One region of the Streptomyces sp. NBC_00536 genome, then DNA from elsewhere that is predicted to be linked to it. Evidence: riboswitches for the same ligand, from Rfam matches in the RefSeq annotation. Region 1 holds a riboswitch; each other region holds the start of a gene.
The links. A riboswitch is a leader RNA that binds a small molecule or an ion and turns the genes downstream of it on or off. The one in region 1 is predicted to bind cyclic di-AMP.

Region 2: another riboswitch for cyclic di-AMP. It lies ahead of OHS33_RS32075 (LysM peptidoglycan-binding domain-containing protein); the one in region 1 lies ahead of OHS33_RS27515 (M23 family metallopeptidase).
Region 3: another riboswitch for cyclic di-AMP. It lies ahead of OHS33_RS14495 (transglycosylase family protein); the one in region 1 lies ahead of OHS33_RS27515 (M23 family metallopeptidase).
Region 4: another riboswitch for cyclic di-AMP. It lies ahead of OHS33_RS30460 (M23 family metallopeptidase); the one in region 1 lies ahead of OHS33_RS27515 (M23 family metallopeptidase).

The regions. Positions count from the first base shown of each region.
Region 1 is NZ_CP107819.1:6,311,552-6,318,752, reverse strand. It holds gene OHS33_RS27530 (GNAT family N-acetyltransferase) at 1-2,584, opposite strand, end outside; gene OHS33_RS27525 (HPr family phosphocarrier protein) at 2,829-3,110, shown strand; gene OHS33_RS27520 (GntR family transcriptional regulator) at 3,324-3,989, opposite strand; gene OHS33_RS27515 (M23 family metallopeptidase) at 4,144-4,947, opposite strand; cyclic di-AMP (ydaO/yuaA leader) riboswitch at 4,960-5,117, opposite strand; gene OHS33_RS27510 (M16 family metallopeptidase) at 5,356-6,723, opposite strand; gene OHS33_RS27505 (M16 family metallopeptidase) at 6,744-7,201, opposite strand, start outside.
Region 2 is NZ_CP107819.1:7,501,931-7,509,131, reverse strand. It holds gene OHS33_RS32080 (dihydrodipicolinate synthase family protein) at 1-792, shown strand, start outside; cyclic di-AMP (ydaO/yuaA leader) riboswitch at 1,081-1,293, shown strand; gene OHS33_RS32075 (LysM peptidoglycan-binding domain-containing protein) at 1,298-2,083, shown strand; gene OHS33_RS32070 (beta-N-acetylhexosaminidase) at 2,120-3,799, opposite strand; gene OHS33_RS32065 (MFS transporter) at 3,828-5,060, opposite strand; gene OHS33_RS32060 (MarR family winged helix-turn-helix transcriptional regulator) at 5,233-5,688, shown strand; gene OHS33_RS32055 (hypothetical protein) at 5,666-6,565, opposite strand; gene OHS33_RS32050 (RNA polymerase sigma factor) at 6,562-7,201, opposite strand, start outside.
Region 3 is NZ_CP107819.1:3,339,200-3,346,400, forward strand. It holds gene OHS33_RS14475 (Ppx/GppA phosphatase family protein) at 37-978, opposite strand; gene OHS33_RS14480 (DUF501 domain-containing protein) at 975-1,526, opposite strand; gene OHS33_RS14485 (FtsB family cell division protein) at 1,581-2,063, opposite strand; gene eno (phosphopyruvate hydratase) at 2,154-3,440, opposite strand; gene OHS33_RS14495 (transglycosylase family protein) at 3,746-4,453, opposite strand; cyclic di-AMP (ydaO/yuaA leader) riboswitch at 4,456-4,626, opposite strand; gene OHS33_RS14500 (transglycosylase family protein) at 4,901-5,926, opposite strand; gene OHS33_RS14505 (cytochrome P450 family protein) at 6,041-7,201, opposite strand, start outside.
Region 4 is NZ_CP107819.1:7,116,120-7,123,320, forward strand. It holds gene shc (squalene--hopene cyclase) at 1-445, shown strand, start outside; gene OHS33_RS30440 (phosphorylase family protein) at 442-1,128, shown strand; gene hpnH (adenosyl-hopene transferase HpnH) at 1,134-2,165, shown strand; gene OHS33_RS30450 (aspartate aminotransferase family protein) at 2,162-3,568, shown strand; gene OHS33_RS30455 (tyrosine-protein phosphatase) at 3,587-4,393, opposite strand; cyclic di-AMP (ydaO/yuaA leader) riboswitch at 4,725-4,905, shown strand; gene OHS33_RS30460 (M23 family metallopeptidase) at 4,908-5,894, shown strand; gene OHS33_RS30465 (SGNH/GDSL hydrolase family protein) at 6,094-6,957, shown strand; gene OHS33_RS30470 (MBL fold metallo-hydrolase) at 7,095-7,201, shown strand, end outside.

The sequences.
Region 1 (7,201 bases):
CCGCGGGGTACGCGGGCACCCTGCCGCGCCCCTGCCCCGCCGCGCCCGCCGCCGCCCCGGGCCGCGCCCCGGCCGGGCCCGCCTGCGGCGGGGAGCCGGGGTGGGCGCCGGCCGAGTGCGGTCCGGCCGAGCCTGCCTCCGGCGGGGGGCCGGGATGGACGCTGGCCTGCGGCGGGGGGCCGGGGTGCGCCGTGGCCGGGTGCGGGGCCGTTCCGGCCGATCCTGCCTCCGGCGGGCCCTCAAACGCCGGGCGGGCTGGATGTGCCCCGGGGTCGGCAGCCCCCGCCGGAGCCCCACCAGGGCCGACCCCACCCTCGCCGAGGAATCCAGCCTCGCCAGCGCTTGAGGCGGACGGCTCAGCCCCACCAGGGGCGGGAAATCCAGCCCCGCCGGCGTTTGAGGCGAAAGGCCCAGCCACCGCCGGGCCCGAGGCCGACAGACCAGCCCCGCCGGCGCTTGAGGCGGAGGGATCGGCCGGGCCGGGGCCGGGGAATCCAGCCCCGCCGGCGTTTGAGGCGGATGGCTCGGCCGCGCCAGGGCCCGGGAATCCAGCCCCGCCGGCGCTTGAGGCGGACGGCTCGGCCGCGCCAGGGCCCGGGAATCCAGCCCCGCCGGCGCTTGAGGCGAAAGGCCCAGCCACGGCCGGGCCCGAGGCCGACAGATCAGCCTCGCCGGCGCTTGAGGCGGAGGGATCGGCCGGGCCGGGCGTTGAGGTGAAGGGGCCGGTCCCCGGGGTCGGGGGGCGGGTTGTGGCGGCGGAGAGGGCTTCGGCCAGGGCGCCCAGTTCCACGTGGACGACGGCCACCGGCTTGCCCGGTACTTCCGCCACCGCCTCCCGGATGGCCACCGCGAGCCCCTCCGTCAGGTCCTGGCGCCCGACGGCCGGGATCGCGGTGACGATCACCGCGTCGTTCGCGTCGGCGGCCAGCGCCGTCACCAGCGCCGCCCGGAAGTCCTCCGGGGTCGCCTCCGTCGTGAGGTCCAGCTGCGGCCACGGCCGCAGCCCTTCGGTCAGGCAGGCGTCGTACGTCAGCACGCCCAACGACTCGGAGTTCCCGAGGATCGCCACCCGCGGCCCGCCCGGCAGCGGCTGGGACCCGAGCAGCAGGCCGACGTCGATCAGCTCGGTCACCGTGTCCACCCGGATGACCCCGGCCTGGCGCAGCAGTTCCGAGACGGTGGCGTCGGGCAGCCGGGTGCCGGGGACCGCGTGGCCCGCCGGGGTGACTCCGCTGTGGCGGCCGCCCTTGACCACGACCACCGGTTTCACGGCCGCCGTGCGCCGCGCGATGCGGGTGAACTTGCGCGGATTGCCCAGGGTTTCGAGGTACAGCAGGGCGACGTCGGTGGCCGGGTCGTCGTACCAGTACTGGAGGATGTCGTTGCCCGAGACGTCCGCCCGGTTGCCCGCCGAGACGAAGGAGGACAGGCTCTCGCCGCGCCGCAGCAGCCCGGCGAGCAGGGCGATGCCGATGGCGCCGGACTGGGTGAAGAGGCCGATCCGCCCGGGTTCGGGGGTCGGCGCGGGCGCCAGCGAGGCGTTGAGCCGGACCCCGGGGGCGGTGTTGATCACGCCGAAGGCGTTGGGGCCGACGATGCGCATGCCGTAGGTGCGGGCCTGGCGCACCAGTTCCCGCTGGCGTTCGAGTCCGGTGGGACCGCTCTCGCCGTATCCCGCGGAGAGCACCACCAGGCCCTGGACCCCGTGCTCCCCGCAGTCGGCGACCACCGGGGGGACCCGCTCGGCGGGGACCGCCACGACGGCGAGGTCGACCGGCTCGCCGATGGCGCCGAGCGTGCGGTACGCCCGTACGCCGAGCAGGGTGTCGGAGGTCACGGCGTGGTTGACGGCGTAGAGCGCGCCGTCGAAGCCGCTGTCGCGGAGGTTGCGCAGGGCGGCGGCGCCCACGCCGGTGCCGGTGCGGCTGGCGCCGATGACGGCGACGGAGCGGGGGGCGAGCAGGCGCTGGACGGAGCGGGCCTCGGCGCGCTGTTCGCGGGCGCGCTGGACGGCGAGCGACTCTGCGGTGGGTTCGAGGTCGAGGGTGAGGTGGACCGAGCCGTCCTCGAAGGTGCGCTTCTGCTCGTAGCCGACCTCCTTGAACACCTTGATCATCTTGACGTTGGCGGGCAGGACCTCGGCGGCGAAGCGGCGGATCCCGCGCTCGCGCGCGACCGCGCCGATGTGTTCGAGGAGGGCGGAGGCGACCCCGCGGCCCTGGTGGGCGTCCTGGACGAGGAAGGCGACCTCGGCCTCGTCGGCGGACCCGGAGGCGGGACGGCCGTCGGCGCCGATCCGGTCGTAGCGGACGGTCGCGATGAACTCGCCGCCGACCGTCGCGGCGAGGCCGACCCGGTCCACGTAGTCGTGGTGCGTGAAGCGGTGCACGTCCTTGTCGGACAGGCGGGGGTAGGGGGCGAAGAAGCGGTAGTACTTCGACTCGTCCGAGACCTGTTCGTAGAAGCTGACCAGGCGGTCCGCGTCCTCGGTGGTGATGGGGCGGATCCGGGCGGTGCCGCCGTCGCGCAGCACGACGTCCGCTTCCCAGTGGGCCGGGTACGAGGGGTCCGACGCGGTGGTCATGGGGCCACCCTAGAGCCTGCCTTGGGCGGATGGCGGGCGGGCGGCGGGCGGAGGCCGGGCGGGGCCGCGCCGGGGGCGCATCGGCCGGGCCGCGTGCGCGCGGCGCATTAGGCGAGCCGGGGCAAACCAGTGCAAGCTGGGGAGGGCCGAACGGCAGGCGGATTGGGGCCGAAGGTCGGCCGGAGCATTCGGAGTGCCGTGAGAGACTGGTCTAGACAACCGTAAGAACCTGAAGGGCATCACCATGGCAGAGCGCCGCGTCAACGTCGGCTGGGCCGAGGGCCTGCACGCTCGTCCCGCCTCGATCTTCGTCCGGGCGACCACCGCTTCCGGCGTCCCGGTGACGATCTCCAAGGCCGACGGCAACCCGGTCAACGCCGCGTCCATGCTCGCGGTTCTGGGCCTGGGCGCCCAGGGCGGCGAGCAGATCATCCTCGCGTCCGACGCCGAGGGTGCGGACGCCGCGCTGGACCGCCTGGCGAAGCTGGTCGAAGAGGGTCTGGAAGAGCTTCCCGAGACCGTCTGACCCGTCGGGCCCCCGGGGGTCCGGCCCACGCACCACCCACGCACCACACACGGCGGAGCCGTGGCCCCCGAATACCGGCGGCCACGGCTCCGCTGCTTTTCCCGGTTATCACCCGCCCCGGGCCATTTATCGCGAGTGCGCGCAGCGGTATATGACCGGGTCCCGATATTGCCACCGGCCGCAGCGATATCCGTCCTTTGTATACGGGTGTTGTTAAAGCCCGCCGCTCGCCATGTTTACGGCAGGTTGCGAAGTCCTCACGCGCAGCCGGTGCGCCCCCGCCGCGCGCTCCGCGTGCGCAGCGGTCAGCGCCCGGGCCCGCTCCGCGTCGCCGCGGGCCACCGCGTCCACGATCGCGCCGTGCTCCGCCCAGGACTCCACCGGCCGCACCGGGGCGTCCACGGCGTACATCCAGGCGACCTTGTGCCGCATCTGGGTGAGCAGCGCGATCAGGCCGGGGCTGTCCGAGGCCTGGGTGAGCGTCTCGTGGAACCAGCCCCCCAGCGCCCGCAGATCCTCCCCCTGGCCCCTCCTGGCCCGTTCCTGGCCCAGTCTGACCAGCCCCCGCAGCACTTTGAGGTGCGCCTCGCTGCGCCGCCGGGCGGCGCGGGCCGCCGCGAGGGGCTCCAGCAGTGTCCGGACCTCCAGGAGATCGGCCGCCTCCTGCGCGGTCGGCTCGGCGACACAGGCGCCCGCGTGCCGACGGGTGGTGACGAAGCCCTCGGACTCCAGGGTGCGCAGGGCCTCGCGGACGGGGACGCGGGAGACTCCGTAGCGGCGGGCGAGCAGCTCCTCGGTGAGCCGGCCGCCCGGGCCGAAGACCCCGGAGACGATGTCGTCGCGGATCGCCGTACAAACCGCGTGCGCGGGAATTCGCAAGACCGGACCTCCGCTGAATGTCGTTTCCGCCGATTCCATTGCCGCGACTCTATTGCAACACGCGATATTTTCCGAGGACAGGCGGAAATGAGCACAACGCGAAGACCCCGGCTCGGTGAGCCGGGGCCTTCGGGAAGTCTGTGTGCCGCGGAGATCAGATGCTGACGCCCTTGGAGCGCAGGTAGGCGACCGGGTCGATGTCCGAGCCGTACGACGGGCCGGTACGGGCCTCGAAGTGCAGGTGCGGACCGCTGGTGTTGCCGGTGTTGCCCGACAGGCCGATCTGCTGGCCCGCGGTGACCTGCTCGCCGACGGAGACGCTCAGCAGGGACAGGTGCCCGTACTGGGTGTACGTACCGTCGTTGTGCTTGATGACGATGTTGTTGCCGTAGGCGCCGCCGTCGCCGGACTCGACGATGACGCCCGCGCCCACGGCGTGGACGACGGTGCCCTGGTCGGCGTGGAAGTCGATGCCCGTGTGGCTGCCGGAGGACCACATGCCGCCGCCCGCACCGTACTGGGTGCTGACGTAGGAGCCGGTGATCGGCAGCACGAAGGCGTTGAGGCGCTTGCGCTCCTCTTCACGGTCCGCGCGCTCCTTGGCCTCGCGCTCGGCCTTGGCCTTCGCCTCGGCCATCCGCCTGGCCTCGGCGGCCTTCGTCTTCGCCTCGGTCTCGGCCTGCACCTTGAGGGCGGCGGTGTCGGCGGCGTTGCGCTGCGCGTCGGCCTGGGCCTCCAGGTCACCGGCGAGGGTGTCGGGGATGACGAAGGCGCCCGTGCCCGAGTCCTGAGGAGTGCTGTGGTGGTTGTCCGCGGCGAAGGCCGGGGCTGCGAGGGTGGCCGCGACGCCGGTGGCGGCGAGGGCGGCTATACCGGCGACGCCTGCGGTCTTCCGGCTCAGACGGCTGGAACCACGGTGCTTGCCGCCGGAGGTGGCACGAGAGCTGCCGAACGCCATGAAGGGGCTGATCCTTTCCTTCCCTCTCGCCTACCGGGTTAGCTGACGGGTTCGGAGCAGGAAGGTCTCCTACGGGCCCCCTCTTGCGAGGCGGGTCCGATTCACCCCAGGGACGGTGGGTCCCCGGCTCCCCAGGCTCGCGCCTGACGGGGACTCGGCGATCGCTGTCCGGTGCCGCGATTGCGGCGGTTACCACTGACGGACAGCACGCCCGACGCTAGGCGGATCATCAGTCAATCGCCAAACACACGAGCCCCATTGTTACCTACGTCACGTGACATAGAAGCAACCTCTCCGCCAAACGGACAAAAGGGGTTCCGGTGGCCAAGCCACCGAAACCCCTTTCGCGCACGTCGGTTCACGCCCGACGCGCGAGCGCCACGCGCCCGACGCACGACCTCCGCACGCTCAGTTGGCGACGACGCTCACGTCACCGATCCCGAGCGCGCGCACGGGCGCCTCGATCTGCGCGGCGTCGCCGACGAGCACCGTGACCAGACGGTCCACCGGGAAGGCGTTGACGACAGCCGAGGTGGCCTCCACCGTGCCCGTCGCGGCCAGCTGCGCATACAACTGCGCCTGGTAGTCGTCCCGCAGGCCCTGCTCGACCTGGTCGGCCAGCGTGCCCGCGACGGACGCCGCCGTCTCGAACTTCAGCGGGGCCACGCCCACCAGGTTCTGCACCGCCACGTCCCGCTCGGCGTCCGTCAGGCCGCCCTCCGCGAGGGTGCGGAGCACCTTCCAGAGGTCGTCCAGCGCCGGGCCCGTGTTCGGGGTGTCCACCGAACCGCTGATCGCGAGCATGGACGCGCCGGTGCCCTCGGCGGTGGAGCGCAGCACCTGCCCGAAGGCGCGCACGCCGTAGGTGTACCCCTTCTCCTCCCGCAGGACCTTGTCCAGACGGGAGGTCAGGGTGCCGCCCAGGCAGTAGGTGCCCAGCACCTGGGCCGCCCAGACCCGGTCGTGCCGGTCGGCGCCGATCCGCCCGATCAGCAACTGCGTCTGGACCGCGCCCGGGCGGTCCACGATGACCACGCGGCCCGTGTCGTCCGCGGTGACCGGCGGCACCGGGAGCGGCTCGGCGGCGTTGCCCGTCCAGGTGCCCAGGGTGTCCGCGAGCACGGCGTCCAGGTCGATGCCGGTCAGGTCGCCGACGACCACCGCGGTGGCCGTGGCGGGGCGCACGTGGGCCTCGTAGAAGGCGCGTACGGCCGTGGCGTCGATCCGGGCCACCGTCTCCTCGGTGCCCTGGCGCGGGCGGGACATCCGCAGCGTGGCCGGGAACAGCTCCTGGGAGAGCTGCTTGGCGGCCCGGCGCTGCGGGTTGGCCAGCTCGTGCGGGATCTCGTCGAGCCGGTTGCGCACCAGGCGGTCCACCTCGCTGTCGGCGAAGGCGGGGGCGCGCAGCGCCTCGGCGAGCAGGCCCAGGGCCTTGGCCAGCCGGGAGGCCGGGACCTCCAGGGAGACCCGGATGCCGGGGTGGTCGGCGTGCGCGTCGAGGGTGGCGCCGCAGCGCTCCAGCTCGGCCGAGAACTCCTCGGCGGAGTGCTTGTCGGTGCCCTCGGACAGGGCGCGGGCCATGACGGTGGCCACGCCGTCCAGCCCGGCCGGTTCGGCGTCCAGCGGGGCCGCGAGGTTGATCTCGACGGCCACCACCTGCTGGCCGGGCCGGTGGCAGCGCAGCACGGTCAGGCCGGTCGCCAGCGCGCCGCGCTCGGGGGCGGGGAACGCCCACGGCTTGGCCTCGCCGGGCTGCGGCTGGGGGTGGAAGGTCATCGTGACGGCTGCGGTGTCGCTCACTGCTCCGCCCCTTCGGTCTCGTCGTTCTCGGCGGCTACGTCGGCGTCCTCGGCGTCCTCGGCCGCGAGCGGCTCGTAGACGAGCACCGCGCGGTTGTCCGGGCGCAGCCGGGCCGCGGCCACGGCCTGGACCTCCTCGGCGGTGATGTCGAGGACGCGGCCGACGGCGGTGAGCGCCAGCTGCGGGTCGCCGAAGAGCACCGCGAAGCGGCACAGTTCGTCGGCGCGGCCGGCCACGGTGCTGAGCCGGTCCAGCCATTCGCGCTCCAGCTGGGCCTGCGCGCGCTCCATCTCCTCGGCCGTCGGGCCCTCGGCGGCGAACCGCGCGAGTTCCTCGTCGACGGCGGCCTCGATGTCGGGCACCTCGACCCCGCCGGAGGTCTTGACGTCCAGCCAGCCGAGCGAGGGGGCACCGGCCAGGCGCAGCATGCCGAACCCGGCCGCCACGGCGCTCT
Region 2 (7,201 bases), 1.2 Mb from region 1:
GCGGGCGCCACCGGCATCGTCGCCCTCGGCACGACCGCCGAGGCCGCCGCTCTCGACGCGGCGGAACGGGACGCGGTGACCGGGGTGTGCGCCCGGGTCTGCCGGGAGCGCGGGGCGCATCTGAGCGTCGGGGCGGGGAGCAGCGGTACGCGGGCGAGCGAGGCCGCGCTGGAGCGGCTGCGGCGGTGGCCGGAGGTCCGGGCCGCGCTGGTGACCGTGCCGTCGTTCGTACGGCCCGCGGCGGCGGGGGTGCTGGCCCACTTCGAGCGGCTGGCGGCGGTCAGTCCCGTACCGCTGATCGTCTACCACATCCCGTACCGGACGGGTCAGCCGCTGGACGCCCCGGCGCTGCGGGCGATCGGGGCGCTGCCCGGGGTCATCGGGGTCAAGTACGCGGCGGGCGCTGTCGACCAGGACGCGGTGGCGCTGCTCGGCGATCTGCCGGAGGGGTTCACGGTCATGGCGGGCGACGACGCGTACGTCTCCCCGATGCTGGCCCTCGGGGCGGGCGGCGGGATCCTGGCCTCGGCCCATCTGGCCACGGACCGTTTCGCCGCCCTCGCGCGGGCCTGGCGGGCGGGCGACGCGGCGGGCGCGCGGGTGCTGGGGCACGCGCTGACGCCGCTGTCGGCGGCGGTGTTCGCCGAGCCGAATCCGGTGGTGCTGAAGGGGGTGCTGCACGCGCAGGGGCGCATCCCGACCCCCGACGTCCGGCTGCCGCTGCTGCCGGCCTCCGCCGCCTCGGTACGGGAGGCGCTGGAAGCGCTGCGCAGGCTCGCGGAAATTCCCTAAGGGGCATGCATGGGCGATTTGCCCTCATGTAGGGTACGGGCGCCGCGCCGGTGATGTGAGTCACGCGGGCGGCGGCGCCGCCACAGCCCCCGGGGCGGCCCCGGAAGGCCGAATTCCGGACGCCGCAATGCCCTTAGGCATTCCCCGCCCCGGCCGGGCGGAAGGAATTCCGTAGATCGGTATCGATATACCGATCACTGCGTGGAATTCAAGCCCTTGTCCATCGCCTCGGCCCTCGCCTACGGTCACCGCAATCCGGGTGGACCGCCAAATCCTGCCGCCGCCCGGGAACCCATCCCACTCACGTACGGCAGGAGCGGGGGAACCAGGTAGGCCGCTGATCCGGATCATCGATCCGGACCGGCTCGGGGTGAAGTCGCACCACTGACACGCACGTATCCGTCATGCCTCACGCATGTCCGGACCGTGCGGAGAAACGGCGCGGCCGGACAGCTCCCGTCCGAACCCGACAGCTCACCTCGCAGGCGACGGAGAGGAATTCGCCATGTCCGCATCGGGCAAGCACCGCCGTCCCAAGACCAGCCCGCTGGCCCGACTGCTCGCTGTCGCGGGCACCGGCGGCATCGCTCTCGCTCTCCCCCTGATCAGCGCTTCCGGCGCCCAGGCGGCGCAGCCGACCGCGACCACGGCCTCCACGACCACCGCGAAGGCCACCGGCGCGAAGGCCACCGCCCCGGCGGCCGCCGCACCGAAATCCTATTCCGTGGTGGCCGGCGACACCCTTTCCAAGATCGCGGAATCGCATTCCGTAAGCGGCGGCTGGAAGAAGCTGTACGAGGACAATCGCTCGGTGATCGGCTCCGACCCCTCGGTCATCCGCCCGGGAATCACGCTGACCATCGGCGGCCCGGCAAAGGCGACTTCGGCGGCGGCCACCGCCAAGACCCTCGCGGCGAGCCGCAATTCCACGGCCGCGGCCGACCGTTCCGCGCGGCCCACGACCCTCTACGCCAACAACCTCGACGGCTGGATCCGCCAGTCGCTGGAGATCATGGCCCAGCACGGAATTCCCGGTACCTACGACGGAATCCACCGCAATGTGCTGCGCGAGTCCTCGGGCAACCCCCTCGCCATCAACAACTGGGACTCCAACGCGGCGGCGGGCATCCCCTCCAAGGGCCTCCTCCAGGTCATCGACCCCACCTTCCGGGCGTACCACGTACCCGGCACGGCGGCCGACTCCTACGACCCGGTCGCGAACATCACCGCCGCCTGCAACTACGCGGCCGCCCGCTACGGCTCGATCGACAACGTCAACAGCGCCTACTGAGTTCCGTTCGGTCCGTTCGGTCCGTTTCCGTCCGGTTCAGCGCAGCCGGTCGGCGAGGGCCGTGAACTGATCCCACGTCGGCTGCGGTGCGCGGGGGTCCCAGACCTTCTGGGCGAGCGCCGCCAGCGGCAGCCGGATCCCGTCGGCGACCTGCGTCTGGGTCTGGGATCCGGCCAGGTCGCACCAGACGGCGAGCCGGGCGCCCAGGATCTGCGCGGCGTAGCCGGCGGGCACCGGCTCGGTGCCGCGCAGCACGAGCGGGGTCCACTGTTCGTAGATGCGGCGCCCGGTCGGGTAGGTGAAGTCGTTGGGCTCGCCGAGGACGTAGTACAGGTACTCGTCGTTGAGGTTGACCACGGGGCGGCCCTCGCGCAGGTACTCCAGGGGCGGCCGGGCCCCGATCTCCTTGCCCGTCCAGTACTCCACTTCGAGGTCCCGCGCGGCCGTGGCGGCGCCCCCGGTGAAGAACCCGTCGTTCCACGCCTTGGGCACGCGTCCCGCGCCGCGGACCACGGCGGCGCGGTCGTTCAGCCAGCCGGTGGCCAGGTCCGACACGCGCGCCCCGGCGCCGTACCGCTTCCGGGCGGCCGCCGCGAGCTGCGGGAAGGAGGCCTGGGGGTCCTTGACCACCAGCGCCTGGTACTCGTCGGCGCCGACGTGCCAGTGCGCTCCGGGGAAGAGCGGCAGGTACTCGCGCAGCAGCTCGTCCACGAGCCGGGCGGCCGCCGGGTCGGATATGTCCACGGCCCCCTTGACGGCCCGGCCGCCCGCGTCCCGCAGCTGGAGGCCGGGGTGGGCCCGCAGGACGGCGCCGAGGTGTCCGGGCGAGTCGATCTCGGGGACGACCTCGATGTGCAGGCTGCGCGCGAGGTTCACGATCCCGCGCACCTCGGCCTGGGTGAGGTGCGGGTCGGAGACGATCTCGGGGTGGCTGACGGACGCGATGCGGAAGGCCTGGTCGTCGGAGAAGTGCAGGCCCAGCTGGTTGAGTTTGAGGTCGGCCATCTCGCGCAGCCGGTCCTCGATCCACGGGGCGGTGAAGTTCTTGCGGGCTATGTCGAGGTTCAGGCCGCGCTGGGGGCGGTCCGGCGCGTCCTTGACCGTGCCCTCACCGATGGATCCGGCGGCGCGGACGGCCTGTTCGAGGGTGCGGGTGCCGTAGAAGACCCCGGCGTCGTCGGGGCCGGTGATGCGGACGCCGCCGTTTCGGACGGTCAGGGTGTACGACTCGGGTACGGGCTCGGCCCCGCCCGCGGGGGCGGCGCCCAGGGCGAGTTCCACGTCTCCGGGCCGGGCCGGGCCGCCGTCTTCGGCGTAGCCGAGCTTCAGGTCCCGGGCGAGCGCCCGGCCCTCGTCGGCGAGGGCGGCCGCGTTCGCGGGGGCGACGAGGACCCGGGCCTGCGGGGCGGGTTTCCAGCCGGGGCCGCGGGCGGGTTCGAAGGTGCGGACGGCCGGGATGGTCTGCGGCGCGGTGGAGAGGGGGTAGCTGCGGGTCGGTGACGGGGCGGGGGCGCTGGACGTCGCCGGGTCCGGGCTGCCGGGGGCCGCCGGTGAGCTCGCGGCGGAGGCCGCGCCCGTACGGCCGCTCGCGGGGGCCGACGTACAGCCGGGCACCGCGAGCGCGGCCACCGCGACGGCGATGGCCGTCGCGGTGGTGCGTATGGCCCCGGCGGTACGTATGTGCCCGGTTCCGCTCGTCTTCCCGGTTCGCGCCATGGTCACCAACCTCCCACCGGGCGGCCCGCTACGCGACCCGGACGGGCGCTTCCGCGGCGGTGGCTCCCACCCCTGCGCCCACCCCGGCGCCCGCCGCGACCACGCGTCCGCTGCGTGCCGTACGGCGCTCCAGGGCTCCGGAGACCAGGGCGAGGACCAGCGCGGAGGCGGCGAGGGCGGCGCCGACCCAGTTCGGGGCGGTCCAGCCGAAGCCGCCCGCGATGACCAGTCCGCCGAGCCAGGCGGCGAGGGCGTTGCCGAGGTTGAAGGCGCCGATGTTCACCGCGGAGGCCAGGGTGGGGGCGCCCGCGGCCTGGTCGAGCACCCGCTTCTGGAGCGGCGGCACGGTGGCGAACCCGAGGGCCCCGATCAGGGTGAGGGTGACCGCCGCCGCGGCCTTGTGGTGCGCGGTCACGGTGAAGAGGGCCAGTACGAGCGCCAGCGCGCCCAGCGTCACGTAGAGCATCGGCATCAGGCGGCGGTCGGCGAAGCGGCCGCCGAGCAGGTTGCCGCCGACCATGCCGAGGCCGAAGAGGACGAGCAGCCAGGTGACGGAGGTGTCGGCGAAGCCCGCGACGTTGGTCATCATCGGGGTGATGTAAGTGACCGCGGCGAAGACCCCGCCGAAGCCGAGCACGGTCATCGCCATGGCGAGCAGGACCTGGACGTTGCGGAACGCGGCCAGTTCGTGGCGGATCCGTACGCCCTCGGGACGCGGCAGGTCGGGGACGAGCCGGGCGATGCCGAGCAGGCCGAGGACGCCGAGCCCGGCGACGATGACGAAGGTGACGCGCCAGCCGAGGTGCTGGCCGACGAGGGTGCCGAGCGGGACGCCGACGACATTGGCGACGGTGAGCCCGGTGAACATCATGGCGATGGCGCCCGCCTTCTTCTCGGGGGCGACCAGCTCGGCGGCGACGACCGCGCCGATGCCGAAGAACGCGCCGTGGGCGAGGGAGGCGAGCACCCGGCCGGCCAGCATGACGCCGAAGGCGGGTGCGAGGGCGGAGAGCAGGTTGCCCGCGATGAACAGGCCCATGAGCAGCATCAGCATGCGCTTGCGGGGGATGCGGGTGCCGAGGACGGTCATCAGGGGGGCGCCGAGGACGACGCCGAGGGCGTAGCCGGTGACCAGGAAGCCGGCGGTGGGGATCGAGACGCCGTAACCGGCGGCGACCTCGGGCAGCAGGCCCATGATCACGAACTCGGTGGTGCCGATCCCGAAGGCCCCGATGGCGAGGGCGAGGAGTGCGAGTGGCATGAGGGGGCCCTTCAGGGGGTGCGCTGTGGGGGCGGGGCGCGACTGTTGCCTTGGCGCCTTACGAGCGTCCACGTTAATTGCACACGCGGGATATTTGCAAGCGCGGGCTATTGCAGACGTGTCCTATTCTGAAGGGGTGCGCGGGCCCCGCGCGTCACGCGAGGAGGACCCCATGACCGCCACGGACGGCGCGCTGACCGCCCTCTCCCAGGGCTGGTGCGCCCTCTCCCTGCTGCACGGCAGGATCGAGACCCACATCGAACGGACGCTCCAGGCGGGCCACGGGCTCAGCGTCCGGGAGTACTCGCTCCTCGATGTCCTCAGCCGGCAGCACGACGGACCCGGCGGGCACCTGCGCATGCACCAGGTCGCCGAATCCGTGGTGCTCAGTCAGAGCGCGACGACGCGCCTGGTCACCCGCCTCGAAGACCGCGGGCTGCTCAGCCGCTACCTCTGCGACACGGACCGCCGGGGCATCTACACCGACGTCAGCGAGGCCGGGCTGGCGCTGCTGGCGGCCGCCCGGGGCGCGTTCGACAGCGCGCTGCGCGAGGCCCTGGACGCGGCTGCCGCGAACCCGGACCTCGCGCCGCTCGTCGCGGCGATCACCGGCCCGGCGACGCGCTGACCCGGGAACTCGGCGACGACGAGGGCTGCGGAGTGGCACTCGCGCCGACCGGACCGCCGGGGGTGGGGCTGCCGCTCGGCACCGGCGGACGGGACACCTGGCCCGAGGGCGTGCTCCGGGATGCCGTGGGGCCCGGGGGCACCGACGCGGACGCGCTACCGGACGGACCCGCCGAGGGAGCGACCGAGGGCTCCCGGGCCGGCCGCTCCACCCCCGGCGTGGGCGTCGGCGAGGGAGCGGGCAGCGACGGCGGGGACGCGGGCGGTACCGGGCGCGGGGTCTGATCGGGCGCGAGGGCGATGTAGCCGACCGCGATCGCCGCGGCCGCGGCCAGTCCGGCCAGGGGCAGCGCGAACCGGCGCGGCGGCAGGAACGACAGCCGCCGCAGGTGCGGGCCGGGGGGATCGGCGGGCCGCAGCCCGCGCACGGTGACCTGTTCGGCGCGCGCCGACAGCGCGGCCCGCAGCCGCCGCTCGACGGGTCGCTCCCCGTCGCCGCCGCCGTCGCCTCCTCCTCCCCCTGCTCCCCCGTCCCCGTCGTCGGTCCCTCCGCCGGAGCCGGGCAGCAGGCGGAACGGTCCGGCTCCCGGGCGGCCGCCGGGACCCGCCGCGGGACCCGCGGCGAAGCCGGAAACGGAGCCGTGGCCGATGGCGGAGCCCGGTCGGCCCGCGCCCCGGTCGAAGGCGCTGCCGTCGTGCGTACCGGCGTTGAACGCGCCGCTGTCGTCGTACGCACCACGGGCGGGGCCGGCCGGGCCGAGGGGGGCCGAGGGGCCGTGACCGGCGCGGATCGTACGGAAGCGGGCGGCGCGGCTCTCGGCCGCGGAGCCGGGGCCCGTGCCGGAGGCCGTGGCGGGGGGCGGGGTGGGCGTGGTCATATCCGGCCTTCCAGGATGCGCTCCAGCGCGTCCAGGGCGCGGCTCGCGTTCGACTTCACCGCGCCCCGGCTGATCCCGAGGGTGGCGGCTATCTCCGCCTCGCTCAGGTCGGCCCAGTAGCGCAGCACGAGCACCTCGCGGCGGCGCGGGGTCAGCCGGCCGAGGGCGGCCAGCACTTCGCGGTGTTCCTCGTCGAGGACCACGTACTCCTCGGCGGACGGTACGTCGGCCTCGGCGGGCGGGGTCCAGGCACGGACCGTACGCCTGCGGCGCAGCACGGAGCGGGCCGTGTTGACGACGGCCGTGCGCAGGTAGCCGAGGGCGTTGTCTATTTCGGTGATGTGTTCGCCGTGGCGCCGGTACAGGGCCGTGAAGGCGTCCTGGACCACGTCCTCGGCGGTGGCCGGGTCGTCCACGAGGAGCACCGCCAGCCGGACCATCCGCAGCCGGTGCGCGTGGTACAGCTCGGTGACCGTGGGCGGCTGGTCGAACGCGTCGCCGTCCGCGCCCGCGAACGCCCCGGCGAACGCCGCCGGGGCGGCCGCCGTGCCCGGGTGCGCCCGCCCAGGGCCCTCCCGCAGGAGCCACCCGCGCAGCGCGCGCAGGACGCGGGCGCCCCGCCCCGCCCGGCCGGAG
Region 3 (7,201 bases), 3.0 Mb from region 1:
CCCAAGGGCCCCCGGAAGGCTCCCCGAAGAGGCCCCTCAGGCCGCCGACCAGCAGATCCCGTCGAGGATGTCGTGTTCCGAGACGACGACCTCGTGGGCGCCGGTGCGCTCCATGATGGCGAGCAGGACGAGGGCGCCCGCACCGATGACGTCGACCCGGCCCGGGTGCATCACGCCGATCCGCGCGCGCTCCGCGTGCGTCAGGGTCAGCATCCGCTCGCTGATCTCCCGGACCTGCTCGTACGGGATCCGGCTGTGGTGGATCGCCTGCGAGTCGTACTCCGCAAGGCCCAGCGCGATGCCCGCGACCGTGGTCACCGAGCCCGCCAGGCCCACCAGGGTCCGCGCCTCGGCCAGCGGCACCGTCTCGGCCGCCAGGTCCAGCGCGGCCTCGATGTCGGCCCGTATGGCGGCCACCTGCTCCTTGGTCGGCGGGTCGGTGACGACCCCGTCGACGACCAGGTGGCGCTCGGTCATCCGGACGCAGCCCACATCGACCGAGCGGGCGGCGCGCACGTGCTCCTCGCCGACCACGAACTCGGTGGAGCCGCCGCCGATGTCCACCACGAGGTACGGCTTCGCGAGGTCGTCGCGGCCCGTCAGCTCCTTGGTGGCGCCGGTGAAGGAGAACTCCGCCTCCTGGTCGCCGCTGATCACCTCGGGCTCCACGCCCAGGATGTCCAGGACGCCGCGGACGAAGTCGTCCCGGTTCTCCGCGTCGCGCGAGGCCGAGGTGGCCACGAAACGGATCCGCTCGGCGCCCAGCTCCTTGATCACGGCGGCGTACTCGCGGCAGGCCGCGAAGGTGCGCTCCAGGGCCTCCGGGGCCAGCCGGCCGGTCTTGTCCACGCCCTGGCCGAGCCGGACGATGGTCATCCGCCGGTCCAGCTCGATCAGCTCGCCGGTCTCCGGGGTGCAGTCGGCGACCAGCAGGCGGATGGAGTTCGTACCGCAGTCGATGCCCGCGACCCGGGTCACGAGGCGTCCTGCGGCTGCTGCTCGGTCTTCTCCGCGCACGGGGTGACGCAGGCGCCCTTGGCCCACCACTCGGGGAGCATCGCGAGGGCCTCGTCGCCGAAGGGGTTCACGCCCGGTCCGGCGGCCAGCGAGTGGCCCACCAGCACGTGCAGGCACTTCACCCGGTCGGGCATGCCGCCCGCGCTCGGGAAGCCCTCCAGGACCTCGATCGCGTCGCGCCGGGTGATGTAGTCCTCGTGCGCGGCCCGGTAGGCGGCGGCCAGCTCCGGGTCCGTGGCGAGCCGGGCCTGCATCTCCTTCATGACGCCGTTGGCCTCCAGCGTGCCGATGGCACCGGCGGCACGCGGGCAGGTCAAGTAGTACAGCGTGGGGAACGGCGTGCCGTCGGGCAGCCGCGGGGCGGTCTCGACCACGTCGGGCTGCCCGCAGGGACAGCGGTGCGCGATGGCGCGCAGTCCGCGCGGCGGGCGGCCGAGCTGCTGCTCGAACGCGGCGATGTCCGCGTCCGTCGGCTCGGTCCGTGCGGTCTGGGGCGGGGGCGTCTGCATGCCTGGGATGCGTCTTTCAGTCAGTCAGTCAGTAAAGAGGTCGGTCGGTGAACGTCAGTCGGCGGGGCGGTCGGCCTTGTCGATGCCGTCCCAGACGTTCGAGTACCAGGGCCGGTCGGCCGTCGCCGTACCGGTGCGGCGGTGCTCCGCGGCCTCGGAGTCGACCATGGTGAAGCCGATCTCCCCGGGGCGCACGTAGTGCAGGTGTCTGCGCGCCTGCTGCTCCGCGTAGGCGCGGTCCTGCCAGCGGGCCTTCTCGTCGCGGAGTTCGTCCAGCCGCTTGCGCGCCCGGTCGGCGGCCTGCTGCTGGTCGGAGATCTCCGAGCGCTGCGAGACGTACTGGCGCATCGGGTACGCGAGGGCGACGACCAGCGTACAGAGGACGAGCACCAGCAGCGCGGCCCGGCCGGTCAGCCGGCTGCGCCGGACCTGACGCCGCGACTGCGAGCGGTAGACGTGGGCGGCGGTCCGCTCACCGAGCTGTTTGAGCCTGGTCGCGGTCGAGAAGGTGGAGAACCGGTCCCGGTTCCCGGCCATTGACTCCGCCTCCCCTTGAGCGCGCACAGCAATACGTCCCCGCACACGGTACGGGACCGAGCGCGGGGACGTACGGAGGCTGAGCGGTGATCAGCCCTTGAAGCGCGGGAAGGCGGAACGGCCCGCGTACACCGCGGCGTCGTCGAGGATCTCCTCGATGCGCAGCAGCTGGTTGTACTTGGCGACGCGGTCCGAGCGGGCCGGGGCGCCGGTCTTGATCTGACCGCAGTTCACGGCGACGGCGAGGTCGGCGATGGTGACGTCCTCGGTCTCGCCGGAGCGGTGCGACATCATGCACTTGAAGCCGTTGCGCTGGGCCATCTCGACGGCGTCCAGGGTCTCGGTCAGCGAGCCGATCTGGTTCACCTTGACGAGCAGGGCGTTGGCCGAGCCCTCTTCGATGCCGCGGGCGAGGCGCTCGGGGTTGGTGACGAAGAGGTCGTCGCCGACGATCTGGACCTTGGTGCCCAGCTTGTCGGTGAGGGTCTTCCAGCCGGCCCAGTCGTCCTCGTACAGCGGGTCCTCGATGGAGACCATCGGGTACGCGGAGACGAGCTCCTCGTAGTACTCGGTCATCTCGGCGGCCGAGCGGGACTGGCCCTCGAACTCGTACTTGCCGTCCTTGTAGAACTCGGACGCGGCGACGTCGAGCGCGAGCGCGATGTCCTTGCCCGGGACGTAACCGGCCTGCTTGATGGCCTCGACGATGAGGTCGAGCGCGGCGCGGTTGGACTCCAGGTTCGGGGCGAAGCCGCCCTCGTCGCCCAGACCCGTGGAGAGGCCCTTGGTGTGCAGGACCTTCTTGAGGGTGTGGTAGACCTCGGCACCCCAGCGAAGGGCTTCGGAGAAGGACTCCGCGCCGATCGGGGCGATCATGAACTCCTGGATGTCGACGTTGGAGTCGGCGTGCGACCCACCGTTGAGGATGTTCATCATCGGAACGGGCAGCAGGTGCGCGTTCGGTCCGCCGAGGTAGCGGAAGAGCGGGAGGTCCGAGGCCTCGGACGCGGCGTGGGCCACGGCCAGGGAGACGCCGAGGATCGCGTTGGCGCCCAGGGAGCCCTTGTTGTCGGTGCCGTCCAGGTCGAACATGGCCTGGTCGATGAGGCGCTGCTCGGTGGCGTCGTAGCCGACGAGCTCCGGGCCGATCTGCTCGATCACGGCGAGGACGGCCTTCTCGACGCCCTTGCCCAGGTAACGGTTGGGGTCACCGTCACGGAGCTCGATGGCCTCGAAGGCACCGGTGGAGGCGCCGGACGGAACAGCAGCACGGCCGGTGCTGCCGTCGTCGAGGCCAACCTCGACCTCGACCGTGGGATTGCCTCGGGAGTCCAGGATTTCCCGGGCTACGACGACGTCGATGGACGGCACGAGCATCTCCTTCTGGGATGTGACGCTGAGTGTGCTGGGTGTGCGGTGGCGTGTCAGGCCGTGGGATGGCCTTGCCGCTTAGAGCCTAACCGGCTCCGGGCGCTCGGCCAGCCGACCAACCGGTCCGTGGGACGAAAAAGGGTCGGAATACCCCTCTTACGGGACATAGGACAGGGTTTACGGGACATGGGGCACGGCTTGCGGGACATACGGCGAGGCCGGCGGCCGTCAACGGGCCCGGCACGCACCACCGCCCGGCGCGTGAGGGGATACGCGCCGGGCGGTGGGAGGAGCGAGTGTTACCGCGGGATTCAGCTGAGCTTCAGCTTCTGCCCCGGGAAGATCAGGTCCGCGTCCTTGACGATGTCCTTGTTCAGCTCGAACAGCTGCTGCCAGCCGCCCTTGACGCCGTTCGCCTGGGCGATGGTGCCGAGCGTGTCACCGGACTTGACCTCGTAGGAGCCGTTGCCCGTCTTGGGGGCCTCGGCCGACGGGGCCTGCTTGGTGGGGGCCGGGGTCTCGGCGCGCTCGGAGCGGGTGACCGGCGCCTCGGCGCGCTTGGTCTCCTGCTTCGGCTCGGCCTTCTTCTCGACCTTCTTCTCCGGCTTGGTCTGCTTGGGGGTCTCGGCCGAGCCGCCGTTGTAGGCGGCGTTCGACAGGCCCACGCCACAGGACGGCCACGCGCCCTTGCCCTGGCCCTTGAGGACCTTCTCGGCGATGGCTATCTGCTGCGACTTGGAGGCCTGGTTGGCCTGCGCGGCGTACGCCTTGCCGCCGTACGCGGCCCACGTGGAGGACGAGAACTGCACGCCGCCGTAGTAGCCGTTGCCCGTGTTGATGGACCAGTCACCGCCGGACTCGCAGGCGGCGACGGCGTCCCACTGGGAGACGGTCGCGGCGCTCGCGGCGCCCGCGGTCATCAGCGGAGCCGCCACGGCGACACCGGCGACACCGACGAGGGTGACGACACGGGTGGCCTTGGAGGCGCGACGGTGCTTGCCCTTGCCGGAAAGCAGCATGGTTTTCTCCTCACCGACGCCTGCGAAGTGAGCTGTCGGGTTCGGGCGGATGAGTTGCCCGGCCGCGCACCGAGGTGCGCGTCTTAACCCCAAGCCGGTCGTGACCATCTCTCAATGGCCGGTTCCGGCACTTACCTTGGTTCCCCCGCTCCTGCCTTCGGCGCTTGCGCGACGTGTTCCCTCCGTCCGCCGGCAGGATTCGGCGATGCGGTCGAAGGAGCCCGCGGTGGCGGGCGATTCAGAAGGTAGACAGGTCTCTCCCCGATGTTCAAGCGCGGGACATCGGGGAGAAACGGGCCCTACTTGCGCTCTCGGGAGGGGTGTTTGCCCAGGTGAGAGCGGGGTTTTGGACAGTCACCGACCAGGACACGCCAGTTGGACGGAAGAGATGCATGTCTCACTTGCACGAATGGGACATACAAGGCGATCTCCACGCCCGAAGTGCCCCTATTTCTGGCTTAGATCGAGATTCTGCCCCGGGGTGATGAGGTCGGCGTCATGGCCGATGACCTGCGAATTGGCCTCGTAAAGGGCATTCCAGCCACCCTTGACTCCCGTGGCCTTCGCGATGGCCGTCAGGTTGTCGCCGGACTTGACGGTGTACGTCGGCTCCGACGCGGTGTCAGAGGTGACGGGCGCCTCGGCGGCGGGCGTTCCGCGGTGCTTTCCACCGGCTCCGGCCGTTTCGCCCTGCGCGGCGGCCGTGGAGCCCGAGGGCGCCGCCGGGTTCACGGGGGCCGGGATGCCCGACGGGGAAGTCGTCGGACCGGACGGGAGCGTGGAGCCGCCGGGTACGGACGGAGCGGTCGTGCCCGTGGACCCGGTCGGGGTGCCCGGGCCGCCGGTCTCCGGCGCCGGGGGCGGCATGACGGGCAGTCCGGACGTCAGCGGGGTCTCCGGCACCGGCGGGAGCGTCTTCGGCGGCGCGGTGGGCGTGGTGGTCGCCCCGGGGATGTGTCCCGTCGAGGTCGGCGTCGAGCCGGGGGCGGGCGCACCGGCGAGCGAACCGGGCGCGGGCGACTCCTCGGGCCGTACCGGGCTCGGCGCGACGGAACCGGAATGTCCGGGCGAGCCCGGGTCGACGGTGGCCTTGGGCCCGCCCCGGGTAAGCCCGGAGGACTCCCCGCACAGCGGCCAGGCCTGCGGCCCCTGCGAGGCGAGCACCCGCTCGCCGATCGCTATCTGCTGCGAGCGGCTGGCGAGGTCGGGGCGCGCGGCGAACTCCAGCCCGCCCGCGTTCTTCCACTGCTCCTGGGTGAACTGGAGTCCGCCGTAGGACCCGCTGCCGAAGTCGGCGCTCCAGGTTCCGCCGCTCTCACACTCGGCCACCTTGTCCCAGGTGGTGGTCTCCGCCGCGTTCGCGCCGGTGGCGGCGAACAGGGGCAGAGCGAGTGCGGAGCCGGCGACTCCGGCGGTGACGACGAGTGCGGGGACCTGGCGGGGGCGTCTGTGACGGCCGTTCCCGGAACGCATGAGGGTGGACCTTTCGCGTGGCGGCGGGGGGCGACGCGAACCTAGCCGGGTTCGAACGCATGTCACAAGTCGATGATGCGCAGATCACGTCAAGGTCACAGAGTTGACTTTGCGTCAGTTGGGGCGCTCCGGAGAGGCTTCCTCCGCTTCCGGAACGTTTGGGGTTGTGAAGCGGACCGGAAGCGTGCGCAGGCCACGCATGATCAGTCCGCCGCGCCAGCGCAGCTCCTCGGGGGGAACGGCGAGTTCCAGATCCGGCAGACGCGTCAGCAAAGTCGCGAGCGCCGTCTGGCCCTCCAGCCGCGCCAGCGGAGCGCCCAGGCAGTAGTGGATTCCATGCCCGTATCCGAGGTGCTGATTGTCGCTCCGCGCGAGGTCCAGCGTGTCCGGGTCGTCGAACCGCGCCGGGTCGCGGTCGGCCGCCGCGAGGACGACGAGCACCGGATCGCCCGCCGGGATGTCCTGGCCGCCCAGGGTCAGCGGCTCGGTCGCATAGCGCCAGGTCGCCAGCTCCACGGGACCGTCGTAGCGGAGCAGCTCCTCGATCCCGGTCGCCAGCAGAGCGGAATCACGGGCGGACCCACCGGCGGACCCACCGGCGGACTCCCCGGCGGCGGCGAGGGACTCCTGGAGGAGCGCGCGCTGATCCGGGTTCCGCAGCAGCGCGTAGGTGCCGTTGCCGATCAGGTTGATGGTGGTCTCGAACCCCGCGAACAACAGCACGAAGCACATGGCGGTGGCCTCGGCCTCCGTCAGGTGGTCGCCGTGGTCGCTCGCCCGGATCAGGTCCGAGATGAGGTCGTCGCCCAGGTCGTCGCGCTTCCGGTGGATCAGTTCCCCGAGATAGGCGCGGATCTTCTTCACGGAACGGGCGACCCCGCCGCGCGGCCCGCCGCCGTGCCGGATCATCATCCCGGCCCAGTCGCGGAAGTCGTCCTGGTCCTCTCGCGGTACACCGAGCATCTCGCAGATGGCGTAGATGGGGAGCGGGAAGGCGAACTCGTGGATCAGGTCGGCCTCCCCCTTCTCCGCGAAGGCGTCGATGAGGTGGTCGGTCAGTTCCTGCACCCTCGGGGTGAACTCGGCGACCCTGCGCGGGGTGAACGCCTTCGACACCAGCCGCCGCAGCCTGGTGTGGTCCGGCGGGTCGATGTTGAGCAGGTGGGTCATCAGGCCCGCGCTGCGCTCCCCGGGGATGCCCGTCTTCCCGGGCTCGGCGTGGTGCACCGGATTCTTGCTGAGCCGCTGGTCGGCGAGGGCCTGGCGGGCGTCGGC
Region 4 (7,201 bases), 800 kb from region 1:
GGGCACCAACTACGTCTACGGCACCGGCTCGGTGGTGCCCGCGCTCACCGCCGCCGGGATGCCGCTGGGTCATCCCGCGATCCGGCGCGCGGTGGCCTGGCTGGAGACCGTACAGAACGAGGACGGCGGCTGGGGCGAGGACCAGCGCTCCTACCAGGACCCGTCGTGGGCCGGGCGGGGCGCCTCCACCGCCTCGCAGACCGCGTGGGCGCTGATGGCCCTGCTCTCAGCCGGCGAGCGCGAGACCGGGGCCGTACGGCGCGGGATCGCCTACCTGGTGGAGACCCAGCGGGCCGACGGCACCTGGGACGAGCCCTACTTCACCGGCACCGGCTTCCCCTGGGACTTCTCCATCAACTACCACCTCTACCGGCAGGTGTTCCCGCTCACCGCCCTCGGCCGCTACCTGTACGGCGAACCCTTCGCGGAGAGGAATTCCCGATGACAGGGCGGCCGGCGCGGCCCGGAGCCGGGGCCGCGGAACCCGGACCGGCCGCCCCCCTCCTCATCGCCTGCGCCCTGCGCATCGAAGAGCTGGCCCTGCGCAGCCGCCGCGACCGCGGCGCGCCCGAGGAGCACGCGGTCCTGCGCACCGGCATGGGCCCGCGCGCCGCCGAGCGGGCCGTGGCCCGCGCGCTGGCCGCACCCCGGATGAGCGGGGCGGCCGTACTCGCCACCGGGTTCTGCGCCGGGCTCGTCCCGGGCATGCACCCCGGCGACCTCGTGGTCGCCGAGGAGACCAGGGACCCGCGCGGCGCCGTCGGCTGCCTCGCCGCCGGGCCCCTCGCCGAGGCGCTGGCCCGGGCGGCACCCGGCCGGACCGTCCACACCGGCCCCCTGATCGGCTCCGACCACGTCGTCCGCGGCCAGGAGCGCGCCCATTTGCGCGCCACCGGCGCCATCGCGGTCGACATGGAATCGGCGGCCACCCTCTGGACCGCCGCGCACACGGGGGACCACGCCGGGCTCCGCCCGGTTGCGGCCGTCCGGGTGATCGTGGACGCTCCGGAGCATGAGCTCGTCCGTATCGGCACCGTACGCGGTGGAATATCGGCTTTCCGCGTATTGCGTGCGGTACTGCCCGCATTTTATGAATGGCACCGTTCTTCGCTGCTCCCCAGGAGGTGAGCCAGATGGCCATGCCGTTGCGACAGTCCATCAGGGTCGGGACGTATCTCATCGAACAGAAGCTCCGCAAGCGTGAGAAGTTCCCGCTCATCGTCGAGCTGGAACCGCTCTACGCCTGCAACCTGGCCTGCGAGGGGTGCGGGAAGATCCAGCACCCGGCCGGGGTGCTCAAGCAGCGCATGCCGGTGGCCCAGGCGGTCGGCGCCGTACTGGAGTCCGGCGCGCCCATGGTGTCCATCGCGGGCGGCGAGCCCCTGATGCACCCGCAGATCCACGAGATCGTGCGGCAGTTGGTGGCGAAGCGGAAGTACGTGTTCCTGTGCACCAACGCGATGCTGCTCCGCAAGAAGATGGCGAAGTTCACCCCGTCGCCCTACTTCGCCTTCGCCGTCCACATCGACGGCCTGCGCGAACGGCACGACGAATCCGTCGCGAAGGAAGGCGTCTTCGACGAGGCCGTCGCGGCCATCAAGGAAGCGAAGAAGCGCGGGTTCCGGGTGACCACGAACTCCACCTTCTTCAACACCGACACCCCGCAGACCATCATCGAGGTGCTCAACTACCTCAATGACGACCTCCAGGTCGACGAGATGATGATCTCGCCCGCCTATGCCTACGAAAAGGCCCCCGACCAGGAACACTTCCTGGGCGTCGAACAGACCCGGGAACTCTTCCGCAAGGCATTCTCGGGCGGAAACCGGCGCCGCTGGCGGCTGAACCACTCCCCGCTCTTCCTGGACTTCCTGGAAGGCAAGGCCGATTTCCCCTGCACCGCCTGGGCCATTCCCAACTACTCGCTCTTCGGCTGGCAGCGCCCCTGCTATCTGATGAGCGACGGGTACGTGCCGACGTACCGGGAACTGATCGAGGAGACCGACTGGAGCAAGTACGGCCGCGGAAAGGACCCGCGCTGCGCGAATTGCATGGCGCACTGCGGGTACGAACCCACCGCCGTCCTCGCCACCATGGGCTCGCTCAAGGAATCCCTGCGGGCGGCCCGGGAGACGGTGGGGGGCAACTGGGAGAAGCGGGTATGACGGCCGCCGCGGGGGGCCCGGGCAAGGAGTTCGACCTGGGCTCCCTGCTGGCCGAGCGGGGTGGCGAGCGGTACGAACTGCACGCCCGCCACCTCAACCACCAGCTGCCCCGGATGCTCCACACCATCGGCTTCGACAAGGTCTACGAGCGGGCCGAGGGCGCCCACTTCTGGGACGCGGAGGGCAACGACCACCTCGACATGCTCGCGGGCTTCGGCGTCATGGGCCTGGGCCGTCACCACCCCGTCGTCCGGCGGGCCCTGCACGACGTGCTCGACGCGCAGCTCGCCGACCTCACCCGCTTCGACTGCCAGCCGCTGCCCGGGCTGCTGGCGGAGAAACTGCTCTCGTACAGCCCGCACCTGGACCGGGTCTTCTTCGGCAACAGCGGCACCGAGGCCGTGGAGACCGCGCTCAAGTTCGCCCGATACGCCACGGGCCGGCCCAGGATCCTCTACTGCGACCACGCGTTCCACGGGCTCACCACCGGCTCCCTGTCGGTGAACGGGGAAGCGGGCTTCCGGGACGGGTTCGCGCCCCTGCTGCCCGACACGAAGATCGCGCTCGGGGATCTGGCGGCCCTGGAACGCGAGCTGAAGCGCGGTGACGTGGCCGCCTTCGTCGTGGAGCCCATCCAGGGCAAGGGGGTGCAGGAAGCCCCGCCCGGGTTCCTGCGCGCCGCGCAGGAGCTGCTGCACCGTCACAAGGCGCTGCTCATCGCGGACGAGGTGCAGACCGGCCTCGGCCGGACCGGGGAGTTCTACGCATACCAGCACGAGCCCGGGGTGGAACCGGACCTGGTGTGCGTGGCCAAGGCGCTGTCGGGCGGCTACGTGCCGGTCGGGGCGACCCTGGGCAAGGACTGGATCTTCAAGAAGGTGTACTCGTCCATGGACCGGGTGCTCGTGCACTCGGCCAGTTTCGGCTCCAACGCGCAGGCGATGGCGGCCGGGCTCGCGGTGCTCTCCGTCATGGAGAACGAGTCGGTGGTGGCCAACGCCCGCGCCATGGGCGACCTGCTGCGCGGCCGGCTCGCGGCGATGGTGGACGAGTACGAGCTGCTGCACGAGGTGCGCGGCCGGGGGCTGATGATCGGCATCGAATTCGGCCGCCCGTCCTCGCTCGGCCTGCGCAGCCGGTGGACCATGCTCCAGGCGGCCCGCAAGGGGCTCTTCGCGCAGATGGTCGTCGTGCCGCTGCTCCAGAAGCACCGGATCCTGACCCAGGTCTCCGGTGACCACCTGGAGGTGATCAAGCTCATTCCGCCGCTGATCGTGGACGAGGCGGACGTGGACCGCTTCGTGGGCGCCTTCCGGGAGGTCATGGACGACGCCCACGGTGGCGGCGGGCTGATGTGGGACTTCGGCAGGACCCTGGTCAAGCAGGCCGTCGCGAACCGCTGACGGCCACATCCGGTCCGGTCAGTCCAGGAGGCGGTCGCGCAGCCGGACGAGGGTCTCGGGCGTGAGCCCGAGGCCCTCGGCGAGGTAGCGGTCGGTGCTGCCCCAGATCTCCTCAAGGGTGTCGAAGGCCGCGTGCAGGTACTCGGCGCGGGCGTCGAAGAGCGGGGCGAGCAGCTCCATCACCTCGGGGGAGCGGGCCTCCTCCGACTCGCTGCTGCGGCGCACCTTGTAGCGGCGGTGCGGAGCGTTCGACTCCAGGTAGTCCGCCACGATCGCCTCGCGCTCGACGCCGAGCGCGAGCAGGGTGACGGCGATAGAGAGCCCGGCCCGGTCCTTCCCGGCCGCGCAGTGCATCAGGACCGGGACCTCGTCCCGGACGAGCGCCTGGACGACCTGGCGGTGCTCCGCGGTGCGGGTCGTGACGATCTCCCGGTAGGAGTCGGACATCCGGCGGGCGGCCTTGCCGTCACCGAGCACCTGGCGCAGCTGGTCGAGGTGGCCGTCACGGACCATCCGCCAGAACTCCTTGCCGTCCGCCGGGTCGGAGAGCGGGAGGTTGACGTTGCGGACGCCGGGCAGTTCGACGTCCGGGCCTTCGAGGGCGTGGTCGGCGGAGTTGCGGAAGTCGAAGATGGTGTGGAGTCCGAGCGAGGCGAGGAATTCCGTATCGGTATCGGTGGCATGTGCCAGATGTCCGCTTCGGAAGACCTGTCCCGTTCTGACCCTCCGTCCGTCCGTGGCCGGGAGCCCGCCCACGTCACGGAAGTTGCGCACTCCGGTCAGCTCCGGCTCCGTGGGCGGGGCCTGGGGTATCTGCTGGGTCACGAGGACTCCTCCGTATCGTCGCGCGCGTCTGCGGCATGTCCGGATTGCACTGGTTGAGCGCAACTTGCCATAAGGGGCGGGGAGATCGGGCCGGTCCCCGTGAGCCAGATCATACGGTGACCGTGAGTGTGTGATCGCGAAAGCCGAATTGCCTTGCGGGGGCGGCTGTTGCCGATTGCGATTCGACGGAGGGTGACCGGAATTCCGTTGATCCCTCACCCGGCCGTTTCTCTTGGGGAATTCGTGGCTTGTTCCACGGGGGCCGGACGGAATACCTTCGCGTCGACCCGGATGGACCGCCTAATCCTGCCACCATCCGACACCGCACCCGACGATCCACGCGCCCGGCAGGAGCGGGGGAACCAGGTAAGCCGCCGTCCCGGATCCGATCTCCTCGGTCTTCTCGACGAGATCTTCCTCCGGGCGGCTCGGGGTGAAGCCGTACGCAAAACGGCCGGACATCTCCAGTCCGAACCCGACAGCTCACCTCGCAGGCGACGGAGAGGAATTCGCCATGCCCGCAAAGGGAAAGCATCGCCGCCCGAAGTCCGCCTCGATCACCCGCGGATTCGTCGTCGCGGGCACCGGAAGCGCGGCGCTCGCGCTGCCGCTGATGGGAGCCGCGGGCGCGCACGCCGCCACCGGCACGACGGCCACCACGGCCGTCGCCCTCCCGGCCCAGGTTCGCCCGGCGCAGGTCCCGGTGGCGCTCCGGGCCCCGGCCGCCGCCCCGCAGGCCTCCACGGTGTACACCGTGGTTCCCGGCGACTACCTCTCGAAGATCGCGGCCGAGCGGCACCTGAGCGGTGGCTGGCAGCGGGTCTACGAGGACAACCACGAGGCGGTCGGCTCCGATCCGTCGCTGATCCACCCGGGCCTGAAGCTGACCCTGGGCGCGCGGGCGCAGGAGCAGACCCCGGCCCCGGCTCCGGCCGAGCAGTCCGCCGAGGAGCCGACTCCGGCCGACTCCGGCCCGGCCGACTCGGGTGCGGAGGACTCCGGTACGGGCGACTCTGGTACGGCGGACGCTGGTACGGGCAGCACGGGCAGCACGGGCAGCCAGGCCACCGGATCCGGCACCGGCACCGCCTCGGCCGCCGGGTTCGTCGCCCCGGTCTCCGCCTCCATCACCACCCCGTACCGCCAGAGCGGCAGCATGTGGTCCAGCGGCTACCACACCGGCGTCGACTTCGCCGTGGGCACCGGCACCACCGTCCACGCGGTCGGCGCGGGCACCGTGGTCTCCGCGGGCTGGGGCGGCGCGTACGGCAACGAGGTCGTCATACGGCACGCGGACGGCCGCTACTCGCAGTACGGCCACATGTCCCAGCTCTCGGTCTCGGTCGGCCAGAGTGTCTCCGCGGGCCAGGCCATCGGCCTCTCCGGCGCCACGGGCAACGTGACCGGCCCGCACCTGCACTTCGAGATCCGCACGGGTCCCGGCTACGGCACGGACATCGACCCGCTGGGCTACCTCCGCTCGAAGGGCGTGAACGTCTGACGGCGCCCGCCGCCAGGGCGAGGGGGGCCGGGGCCCTAGGGGGGACCCGGCCCCCTTTCATGCCCCCGTTCACCTCGCCCCTTCAGGGACCTGACGCACTCCTCACTTATTCCTTACCGACCGGGTGGTATAGATCACGGTCCGTCAAGGCCTGGCTACGGTGGCGTAGGTCACGCCCTGGGGTGAAGGATGTCTTCTCGTGGCAGCGACGACAGCGATGACGACGAAGACGACGGCAAAGACGACAGCACAGACGACGGCGCAGGCGACGGCGCAGGCGACGGCACTGAAGACGGCTCTCCAGGGCATCGGCTCGTACGCGGCGATCGGGGACAGCTTCACCGAGGGTGTGGGGGATCCGGGGCCGGGGGACATTTTCGTGGGCTGGGCCGACCGGCTCGCCGTGCTCCTGGCGGACCAGCGCGAGGAGCACGACTTCCGGTACGCCAACCTCGCCGTGCGGGGCAAGCTCCTGGACCAGATCGTGGCGGAGCAGGTGCCGCGGGCCAAGGAGCTGGCACCCGACCTGGTCACCTTCTGCGCCGGGGGCAATGACATCATCCGGCCCGGGAGCGACCCCGACGACGTGGCGGAGCGGTTCGAGGCCGCCCTCGCCGACCTCGTCGGGTCGGTCGGGCAGGTGATGATCACCACCGGTTTCGACACCCGCGGGGTGCCGGTGCTCAAGCACATCCGGGGCAAGGTGGCGACGTACTCGGCGCACGTGCGGTCCATCGCCGACCGCTACGGATGCCCGGTGCTCGACCTCTGGTCGCTGAAGTCCGTACAGGACAGGCGGGCGTGGGACGACGACCGGCTGCACCTCTCGCCCGAGGGGCACACCCGGGTCGCGCTGCGCGCCGCCCAGGTGCTGGGGCTGGAGGTGCCCGCGGACCCGGACCAGCCGTGGCCCCCGCAGCAGCCGCGCGGCTCGGCGGAGGTCACCCGGGACAACATCCAGTGGGCGCGGGAGTACCTCGTCCCGTGGATCGGCAGGCGACTGCGCGGGGAGTCCTCCGGTGACCACATGGAGGCGAAGCGTCCGGACCTGCTGCCGCTGTAGCGGGGGCGGTCGCGGGGGGACCTGAACGCCGGGGCGCGAACGCCGGGGGCGGGAAGCGGAATCCTTCGGGGGCGGTGCGCGTTGGGATGGTGGTAGAACGTACGACCAGCCCTGCTCACTTCCTCCCTGGAGGCGCCTTGACCGGCTCCGGCCCCGGCTCCCGTCCCTTGCGTCCTCGGCTGCGAGCCCTGCGGCCCGAAGCCTTCGGCGCGGATCCGTCCGGCGCGCGGCTGGAGCGGATCCT